DNA from 2 places in the Paradesulfitobacterium aromaticivorans genome. Region 1 is predicted to be linked to the other one. Evidence: riboswitches for the same ligand, from Rfam matches in the RefSeq annotation. Region 1 holds a riboswitch; the other holds the start of a gene.
What was found. A riboswitch is a leader RNA that binds a small molecule or an ion and turns the genes downstream of it on or off. The one in region 1 is predicted to bind cyclic di-AMP.
Positions count from the first base shown of each region.

Region 2: another riboswitch for cyclic di-AMP. It lies ahead of ACYQ2N_RS21990 (C40 family peptidase); the one in region 1 lies ahead of ACYQ2N_RS04960 (C40 family peptidase).

Region 1 covers NZ_BAAHYT010000009.1:88,264-93,607, reverse strand. Annotated here, with positions in the region: gene bzaD (B12 lower ligand biosynthesis radical SAM protein BzaD) at 1-416, shown strand, start outside; gene ACYQ2N_RS04975 (B12-binding domain-containing radical SAM protein) at 454-1,971, shown strand; gene ACYQ2N_RS04970 (transporter substrate-binding domain-containing protein) at 2,186-2,299, shown strand; gene ACYQ2N_RS04965 (hypothetical protein) at 2,277-2,930, shown strand; cyclic di-AMP (ydaO/yuaA leader) riboswitch at 3,057-3,194, shown strand; gene ACYQ2N_RS04960 (C40 family peptidase) at 3,198-4,097, shown strand; gene lgt (prolipoprotein diacylglyceryl transferase) at 4,193-4,987, shown strand; gene ACYQ2N_RS04950 (GGDEF domain-containing protein) at 5,169-5,344, shown strand, end outside.
Region 2 covers NZ_BAAHYT010000011.1:1,069,392-1,074,735, forward strand. Annotated here, with positions in the region: gene uvrC (excinuclease ABC subunit UvrC) at 1-1,081, shown strand, start outside; gene ACYQ2N_RS21975 (hypothetical protein) at 1,071-1,238, shown strand; gene ACYQ2N_RS21980 (M23 family metallopeptidase) at 1,266-2,153, shown strand; gene ACYQ2N_RS21985 (bactofilin family protein) at 2,160-2,636, shown strand; gene ACYQ2N_RS21990 (C40 family peptidase) at 2,763-3,491, opposite strand; cyclic di-AMP (ydaO/yuaA leader) riboswitch at 3,496-3,632, opposite strand; gene ACYQ2N_RS21995 (PFL family protein) at 4,596-5,344, opposite strand, start outside.

The DNA of each region.
Region 1 (5,344 bases):
GCCAGGAATCCCTGGATATCCTTGGCAAACACCTCAGTGAAGCGGACATTTTAAAAGCGGCCGCTCTTACCGCCCGTACTGACGTGCTTAGCGTATTTCATTTTATGGTGAATGTACCCGGGGAAACAGAAAAAACCGTTGACAAAGGAATCCGTCTCCTGGATAGGCTCTATGAAGTGTACAGCGTGAAAAAAAACCTGGGCACAATTATTTTAAACAATATCCGTATTTTACCCGGCACACCGATAGAGGCCATAGCCAGGACGCAGGGAGTTATAGATGATGAAACCGACTTACTCTATCCGGTTTATTACAACCCGAAACCTTTTGATACCCTAAGATACCGGTTAGAAACACTCCATCTATGCCAAAATGTGTTCATGTGGCAGGAAGTGAGGCAGGATCATGAAGAGTAGTACGATGAAGATACTATTATTGGAGCACCCTCGGAACGTGAGTGCAGAACGGTGTAACGATATCGCCAATACACCACTTTCTTCCTGCCTGCATTCCGGTTATGTTGCCGGTATGCTAAAGAGCAAAGGACACGAGGTTGAGATTGTTGAGGGATTTCTGGACAGGCTTTCCTACCGGGAGCTTGACAACAGGATCAGTGCTTTCCAACCGGATATTCTGGGTGTACACATGGTCTATCACTGGCAGAACGATACGGCTCTCTACGCCTTTTTGGAACAGGTAAAGACAAAGGAGTTTGCTTCATATATTACGGTTTACGGGTTTTATCCCACGATTGCTGCGGAAGATATTTTGGCGAAATGTCAGGCTGTTGATTCAGTCATCCTGGGCGAACCGGAATTTACGTTTGCTGAAATTGCCGAAGCAGTTTCCGGCGGGATTAATCATGCAGCTACATCTTCATATGCTTTAATTAATCCTGAACTCATTCCTGGCCTGGCTCTGAGAGACGAATCCGTCAAAATTGTTTCCCGGAGGCGTGAATTGGCAGAAAACCTGGATGAACTTCCTTTTCCCGTACGCACGGAAGCCATGCTCCGGATGACTGAAGTCAACCTGCTGGGAAGCAGGGGATGTTATGGCGGGTGCACTTTTTGCTACATTAACCCGTTTTATGGCCAGGGGTCGCGCTGGCGGGCGCGAAGTCCAGAGAATATTGTAGCGGAAATAGATAGTATTATTGCTGAAACGGGGAAAAGAGATTTCTATTTTACCGATCCCAACTTTTTCGGCCCCGGGCCCAGAGGCCAGGAAAGAGCATTACGTTTGGCTTCTCTCCTGAAATCCAGAAATATTCGCTTTGGCATCGAAGCCCGGGTCAATGATATCCATGAAGAAACGATCGCTGCGCTGGTCGATGCGGGTCTCCGTGATATCCTGATTGGCCTGGAAAGCGGGAGGGATGAATCTCTCAAAAGGTTGAACAAAATGACCACCGTAGCCCAAAATGAGAGGGCCATCCGGATTCTTCGCCAACACGGAATTGAACCCAATGTCGGGTTTATCATGTTTGAGCCCGATTCATCATTGGGTGATGTTCGCACAAACTATGAATTTCTTAAGCGCAATGACCTGCTCAAAAATCTGTCGATCACGGCTAATGTATTATATCACCACCAGATTATTTTGAAAGGAACCCCGGCTTACCATAGACTTGAGCAGGAAGGCCGCCTGCAAACCGATCCCTCTTTGACTTATGAAGGCACGACCTCGATTGCCGTCCCCAAGGTAGCGGTTTTAGCCAAAATAATGAGAGAAATTACGAATTTCATTTTTGACTATATGGCTGAGATCTGGAGCGAAAAATTGATTGAACCCATAGGCGCCAGGGAAAAATACCAGCAAGCCAACAGCTTTTTGCTGGAAACTTTTGAGAATAGCTTAAAGACGCTGGAAGCCGGCGAACTTTTGACGGATCAGCAAATAGATTCATTGGTAAATGAAGTCATCAAAAAAATAAGAGAAATGTTGCCGGGATACGGCGTTATAGCGTAGGTGTATGTTTAAGGAATCACGCATGGGGCTGTCCCAGAAGAATTCAAATTTCTGGGCAGTCCCTTTCGTCTTATAATCTGTGAACTAATCCTTGCAACGACCGTTAACAAGTTATTTTTGTTAATTTGATTCAGCAAATATTGAATAAAGTTAAAATACACTTACGTTTTTTGCTTATGATTTACTTGCTCAGATTCAAAAACGCGGTACTATTTTGGTAGGGACTGAAGGCACTTATCCACCTTTTACCTTTAAGGACAATCAAGGTAGATTGACTGGTTATGATATCGACGTGATGAATGAAGTTGCCAAGAGAATGGGGGGGTAAAGCTGAATACAAACTTGAGGACTTAAAAGGCAAAAAGGTAGGTACAAGCCAAGGAAGCAATTATGACGCGATGGCCACTGACGCCGGGGCAATCATCGTGCATTACCCCGGGGCGAACGAGATTTTTGGGGATCTTAAAGCCGGGCGGATCGATGCTGCGATCAATGACCGTTTGTTTGTGGCCGAGTATCTTTTGAAAAACCCGAACTCCGGTCTCAAAGCAGCAGGGCCGGTATTTAACACTTCGCAGAATGCTTTTGCATTGCGCAAGGGGAATTCCAGTCTGGTTGAGGCGGTTAACAAAGCGCTTGCAGGCATGAAAGATCCTGACCCCTTTACCGCAGCTTTCAGTGGCCTTATTTTCCATTTTGGAGCTTATATCTCGGAAACGATCAGAGCGCGATCGGGGCGGTGGATAAAGGCCAGTGGGAAGCCGGTTTTGCTTTGGGCATCCACCTCGCTGGCCTCAGTGGTCACTGTGCCTGAACTTACCCGCAGCATTGAAGAAATAAGTTCGGCCAGGTTTGTGTTTATGCCGTTGTTTTTAGAGTTGGCTCTTTTTTACTGGATCATGGTGCTGCTTATGACTCGGGTTCAAGTTTACCTTGAACGCAGGCTTAGCATGAGTTAGTAACCTCTCAAATTCATCAGAAGTTACCGGAATTCTTCAGAAATTCATCAGAAATTCATAACTTGTTCATCTCATAGTCGCATCAGGCTGTTAAACTAGGAAAAGCCGCAAGGCTAATTTGATCCAAACAAAATAGCGCTGAATCTAAGGTAATCCTTAGAACGGGGGATATTTTTTTTGGGGTGAATCACGTCTAACGTGTAGGGCTTACACCTTCCTGCCCGAATCCGTCAACTAACCTCGTAAGCTAAGAAAGGTGGAGGAATTTTGTTTTCAAACAAGCAAAAGTGGGTGGGCGCAACAGCGTTTGCTGCCGTGCTGATTTCGAGCAGCCTCACAAGTCTGTCGCCTTCCCAAGCCGCGGTACCGTCAGCAGTTTCAGGCATTCAAGCCACGAACATCATTAGAACCAATACCAATAGTAAGGACAGTTTGCAAACACAAACGTATCCAGGGATACTATCTCTACAGGAAAGCTTAACAACCGCACCGCTTAATGTCGCAGCAAACCCTGCACAGGGCAGGGGTCTAGCCGTAACCACTCTTGCACTAAAAAGCGCCATCCCGGTAGAGCTGGAAACCAAACCTACCTCGGCTCAGTTAGGGTCGGATACGAGTACCAATAGTTCAGCTTCTAAAACAGTTTCAACTTCTCAAACACCTGCATCTGTACAAGCTTCGGTTAGCGGGCCAAAGCAACAAGCAAAACCAGCCTCTTCCGGGAGCACGAAGAAAAATTCTGCGCCCGCCAAGCAGGTGCAAACGGCGAAGGCCTCAAATCCGGCCCAACTCTCCCGTGGAGGTTCACAAGTCAGCAGTATTATCGAACGGGCTCTCAGCCTGCGCGGCGTACCCTATCTCTGGGGTGGGACGACTCCTAAAGGGTTTGATTGTTCCGGTTTTGTGCAATATGTCTTTGCCGCTTCAGGTGTCAAATTGCCCCGAACCTCTTTCGAACAATATAAGGTAGGAACCCCGGTTGCGCGTGACCAGCTGCAAGTTGGGGACGTGGTGTTCTTCTCTACTTATGCTCGCGGGGCTTCAGATGTCAGGATCTATATCGGGGGAGGCCGCACTATAGGGGCTTCGAGTGACGGTGTGGCAATTCACAGCCTTTCTGAAAGTTACTGGTCTAAACACTATTTAGGGGCCAGAAGAGTCCTGTAGCAAAAGAAAAGCTACTGATTTGTTTGATAACTTAAGTTTCCGCAACCTGGACCGGAAACTGAGTTCATTATTTACATGAAGGAGGTAGTGCAAACATGGCTCCGATTCTCTTTACTGTCGGCGGCTTTTCCCTGCGTTCTTACGGAGTTATTGTTGCCTTGGCGATTGTGCTGGGACTGGGTGTGGCCTATTTCCTAGCGTCTAAAGAAAAAGAATACCGGATGCACCTGGTGGATTTGGTGCTTTATGCCTTAATCGGGGCGATTCTGGGGGCACGGCTGTGGCAGGTTCTGTTTTACGACTGGGCTTATTACAGGGAGAATTTACAGGAAATTGTGATGCTCTGGCACGGGGGTTTAGCCATTCAGGGGGCTCTGACAGGAGCTTTCCTTACGGGGTGGATTTATACGCGCATGCGTAAGCTGGATTTTTGGCGTTTGGCTGACGTGGCTGCGCCTGGCCTAATTTTTGGCCAGGCTGTGGGGCGGATTGCCTGCTTCTTAAACGGGGACGCTTACGGGTCACCCACCGGCTCGGCGTTTGGCTTGGTCTATCCACCTGGGACACCGGCCTATGCCGCCTATGGCAATCAACCGCTGTGGCCGGCCGAGGTCTGGGAAGGGCAGTGGAACATGGTGGTGTTCGCCTTGATCCTGATGATGTCGCGTTGGCGACCATGGCCGCGCGGAGTTTTGTTTCTCACGTATATCGTGCTCTATTCCAGCGGCCGCTTTGCGCTGGAGTTTCTCCGAGGGGACGGACCGCGCTACTTGTTCCAGTGGACTGCCGCCCAGTGGAGCAGTGCCGGAATGATTGCTGTTGCTATCGTAGCGTTCATTATAACCAAATTGCGTCTTCCTAAAGAGAAGGCAGTCCAGATCAATTCGTGAACGAAGGCTAAGGGTGGCTCCTTAGCCTTTTTATTCGTGCAGCGGTTCGCTGGATTTATAAGCACTCTAACTTTATAGTATTATAAAAAAATTTTATAGGACGTAGGGCAGTGGGAAAGTAAGATTCACCAGATATTGTCTTGTGTTTGGAAAAAAAAGGGCTAGAATAAGGAAGACGTTTGTGAACTTACAAATACCCGAGAATAAAGGAGCCTTGGTCATGATTCACATTGGCCTATTCGTCAGTATGCTCACTATCGGAGTTAGTTTTGCGGTAGCGTTCCATTTAATTGCTCAGCCCTTGTTTGATAATGTTTTCTTGCATTGTCTTATCTTAGGTGTACTCTTTGGTATAGC
Region 2 (5,344 bases), on a different contig from region 1:
GCGTCTCGGGGAAAAACAAAATATCACCTTAACAGACTTCGTCGACCGCGATGTCGTGGGGTATGCCGTGCTCGAAGACCAGATGTGCATCCAGATCTTCTATCTGCGCCAGGGAAAATTATTGGCCCGGGACAGTTTTATTTTCCCTTATTATGAAGAGGCTGAAGAAGCTTTCATCTCGTTCCTGGCCCAATTTTACACAGAGAATACCGTCTGGCCTAAAGAGATCCTGATCCCGGAGCTTACAAATTCTCTGCTGCAAGAGTTGTTCCCGGTTACGGTGCCACGCAAAGGGAAAAAACGTGAGCTGGTGCAATTGACAATTAAAAATGCGCAAACTGCCTTAGAAGAAGAAAAAGCCCTGGCAGGACTCGCACACAAAAAAGCAGAACAGGCACTTGGGGCTCTGGGCCAGAGCCTTAACATATCTGCCCCTGCCGTAATTGAGGCTTTCGACATATCCAATACCGCCGGCACACACCCAGTCGCCGGCATGGTTCAGTTCCTGCACGGTCAGCCGTGTCGCTCAGGCTATCGTAAGTTCAAAATCCAGGAGATGGCACAACGTGATGACACAGCGGCCATGAACCAGACTATAGGGCGCAGGTATGCTCGCCTGGCCTCTGAGGGCATGCCCTTGCCGAACTTGATTTTGGTGGACGGAGGGAAAGGACAAATAAGTGCGGCCAGAGAAGCACTCTCCACGCTTAAGCTGGATATTCCGGTCGCAGGTATGGTCAAGGATGACCGCCACCGCACAGCCGGGCTCCTTGACGCCCAAGGGCGGCTGCTTACTTTAGATGAAAGTGCTTTTCACCTTCTGGCCAGGATTCAGGAAGAAGTCCACCGTTTTTCCGTAACTTTCCACCGGCAGCAGCGTGCCAAAAACATGGTGTTATCGCAATTAGACGGAATTCCAGGCATAGGTACCCGCCGCCGCCAGCTTCTCCTGCGTTCCTTTCAGTCTTTGGACAACATTCGGGCAGCCTCAATGGCAGAGCTACATGGCGCAGGACTGCCCTTAAACGCGGCCCAGGCTGTGTTCGATCATTTTCACAGGAGTGAACGTAATGATTCTTAACTACCGCGTCGAGATCTGCCGTCAATGTTACTTCAAGCGTACCGGCAACTGCAGCTCATCAGACAGCTATATTCAAAACCTTAAGCCTGACCCCGCCATTGCTCCGGGGGGGGAATGCTCCCACTATACCCCGGTGCCGTGGCTGCCACAAAGATAATAACGTACACATGGAGGAGAAAGATTAGTGCGTAAGTTTACAGTATTGATTATTCCGGACGGGCATGCGCCTGCGCGCCAGTTCCGTTTTTCTGTGCGCGGCAAACGCTTGCTCATAGGGACAAGCCTGGGGCTTGCCTTGCTCCTAAGTACTCTTGTTGCTCATGACCTTTATCAAAGCTACTACATAAAAGCGCACGCCCAGGAGTTCGCGCAAATTGACCGCCTACATGAGGAGTTGAAGGCCAAGGATCAAGAAATAGGGCACCTGACTGAACAAAATGTACAAATCACGCAAAACCTCGACCATATTGACACGCTGGAACAAGAAATATCTTCCCTTCTCAAAATTCAGCCCGCCAAGCTTAGTGCACAGCGCACTCCTGGCATGGCTGCGCAAAGTTATGTCCCTTCCCGCTCCATCGACCTTAACGCAGATATCGTTCAAGCTCAACTCGAACGTTTCCAGCAGTATCACTCAGTGGCACTGGCACAGCAGAACCAGCTCGACCACACTCCCACCATGCTTCCGCTTGACGGAGAAATCGCGTCTCCTTTCGGATACAGGAAAAATCCGTTTGGCAGATGGACAAAAGAGTTTCACAGCGGGATTGATATTGCCTGCAATTATGGAACAGAAGTTCGGGCCACTGCCAGCGGCACAGTGGTTTTTGCCGGGTGGGACAACGTCTACGGACGTAGGGTTAATATTGACCATGGCAATGGGATTGTCACATTTTACGGTCATAATTCCCGTCTCTTAGTCGAAAATGGGCAAAAGGTTAACAAAGGGGATGTGGTTGCCCTAAGCGGAAATTCCGGGCGCAGTACCGGCGCACATCTACACTACGGGGTAATTATCAACGGCGAGAATACGGATCCCCTTAATTTTACAGATTTTGCAAAGGAGAAGTGATCAGTATTGTTTAACAAGAACTCCTCCCGCCTTAGTACTGACATAACATTTATCGCCCAGGGCTGTGAAATCACAGGAACTCTCACAATCAAAGGAGATGCCCGTATTGACGGGCAAGTAGAAGGAGGGATAAAAGCCGGGGGAGAACTGACGATAGGCTCCGGGGCCAAAGTTAAGGCCAATCTCGAAGGTAAGGCTGTCAGCATAGCCGGAGAAGTACGCGGAGATGTCAAAGCTTTCGAGAATTTGGAACTGGCTGCAAGCGCCCGCCTCTACGGCGATATTTATACCAAGCAATTAAAGATTGAACAAGGAGCGCGTTTCGTTGGGTCCAGCCACTTGCTGGAAGATGCGGGTACTACGCCCGACAGTGCAGGTTCCCATTCTTCCAGGCTGCGTCAGGATAAGGACAAGGATAAGGACAAAGATAAGGACAAAGATAAGGACAAAGATAAGGACAAAAGACGGCTCAGCGAAGCGTAAGCAGGGTTCTCCGACTTCACGTTTACAAACACACTTACGTGTATAAACATACATTGCGGCAAGCATTATGCATTGCGGCGCACAAAAAAAGGGCGATAAAATCGCCCTTTTTTTGTGCGGTTCACATTATTTAACCCTGCGTGCGCCAAGATAACGGCTTTTATAGTAGCTTTCATTTAAGCTCGTGGTGCGCACCCCGCTGTCAGAAGCATGCACGAACGTGCCATTCCCAATATATATCCCCACATGAGAAGCTCCTTTGGAATATGTCGTGAAGAACACCAAATCGCCTGGCTGCAGATCCTGCTTGCTCACGGAACTTCCGCTGTTAAACTGTGTATAAGAAGTACGAGGAATGGAAATCCCAGACGCCTTGTATACATATTGCGTAAATCCGGAGCAATCGAAGCCGCTTCTGCTGGTGCCACCGAAAACATACGGTACTCCCTTAAGGCTCAAGGCTGTGGTGACAATATCGAAAGTATTGGCACCCCCTCCGCGCGATACCTGTTTGGCAGGTTCAGCTTTGGCAACCTGGACAGGCCTTTGCGGTACAGCCTTTTTCACTTCTGTGGGTGCCTTCGTTGGAGTTGAAGCTTGGGTAGGGATGGGTACCTGAGTCGACTCCAGTTTAACTGCCGCTTTGCTATACGCTATGGTTGCCACGTTCTTGGCTGTAAACTCCAATTGCTTGCTCACAACCGGAGCCTGTGTCCCGATCATAGTTGGGGTTGAGCTTAAAGCCGGCCCAAGCTGGGCTGCTGCTGTAGGAACAGCGCCTAATCCCGGCATGCTGCCAAACAGAAGCACGCCTGAAAGAGCAACGCTCCCCAGCCAGATTCGTCCAGAATACACTAAATTGTCCACCCTTCTGAGCTTACGAGGTTAGTTGACGGGTTCGGGCAGGAAGGTGTAAGACCCGGCGCGCTCACACGCGCTTCACCCCAAGGAAATATCCCCCGCTCCGGATAAATCCGGATTCAGCTTTTTCTTGTCCTAATAAGAATTCGAGACAAAGCACAAAAATCCTGCTTGCTTAACAAGGTAAAATTTGAGAAAAAGGTATAGTAAAAGCAGTATATGCAACATAATATGTCAAATAACATAAAAAATCCATAAAAAATTAAAACACCTCTCCTAAATGAGAGGTGTTGCTCCTGGGATGATAGGATACAACAAGTCAATATTGCGGCTTAGGTCAAGTAGGTTTTCCCACTGAGTTCCCCGCAGTTTCCCGCGGGGCGGTTTCCCCTTTCCCTCAGCCCGAGGTGTCGCCACGCTCAGAACTTGATCGCCACTCAGTCCGCACTTCAGTCCCTGTTGCTTTACACTCTAGAAGTTTCCTTAACACTTTTTTGACACCTTAGCCTCTTTTGCAGGCAAGAATTTCCGGCAGATTGAATTGTGTCGGCCAACACTTTTCAATCCCTTTTGCCTTCCCAACTTCCCCACTCAAAGCAGGCTACACTGCACTAAGTTCCTTCCTAATGCAGGTTCATACCCTAAGCCGTAACTTTTACAAGCCACGCACTTAGGCCTCCACGAATAAGGGTAGCGCCCACATGCCATTGTGGATCCCCCTTATTCTTAACTCCCAGCAGCAACCCTCAACTGGGCGTCGAAAGCCACCACCAGGAACTTCATCGGTATGCCCTTAGCGGATTCTTAGGCCCGCCTTCAGATGTCATAGAGTGCACTAGAATAGCGCTCCATAATCCCAAGGAAGATAAATAACATAAACATATTTTACACTACAAACTGTTTTTTGCAAAAACCTTATGTTATATTCATTATTAAGCTTAACCCCAAAATAGAATCCAGCCAATTATAAAATATTGTTTTTAAGTTGATTTTGACCAAAAAACGCTTTAATCGCCCAAAATCGCTGCCATCTATAATCACTAAGTAAACAACCCGTAAAAGTAGACTGAGTTGGCACTAATTACCTTAGGAATTTTATTAATTAGACAAGCTGGTTATAGGCGCAGGAATGCGCCCACCGCGACGCACAAACTGGCTTGAGGAAAAGGGGTGCACCTTAATAACCGGTGCCCCACCGAGCAAGCCGCCAAATTCCACTCTGTCCCCTGCTTTCTTGCCAATGGCCGGTATGACCCTGACGGCGGTTGTTTTTTTATTTATCATACCGATAGCCGCTTCATCTGCGATAATGGCGGAGATTGTTTCCGGACTCACATCCCCAGGGATGGCAATCATGTCGAGCCCTACCGAGCAGACACAAGTCATGGCTTCAAGCTTGTCTAAAGTCAAGGCACCGGCTTCCACAGCCCTGACCATTCCGGCATCCTCGGAAACAGGAATGAACGCTCCGCTTAATCCCCCTACATGAGAAGATGCCATGGCTCCTCCTTTTTTTACGGCATCATTTAAGAGAGCCAGCGCTGCTGTTGTCCCATGGGTTCCAGCCCGCTCAAGCCCCATAAACTCAAGGATTTCCGCCACACTGTCCCCTACTGCCGGGGTCGGAGCCAAGGACAGATCCACAATCCCAAAGGGCACTCCTAATTCTGCCGATGCTGCTCTCCCCATTAACTCTCCCATGCGGGTGATTTTGAAAGCTGTTCTTTTGATCAGGTTTGCTAATTCTCCGAAATTAGCGTCAGGGTTGCTCTTGACGACATGAGCCACAACTCCCGGACCGCTCACCCCTACATTAATTACACGTTCTGGTTCCCCGACCCCATGAA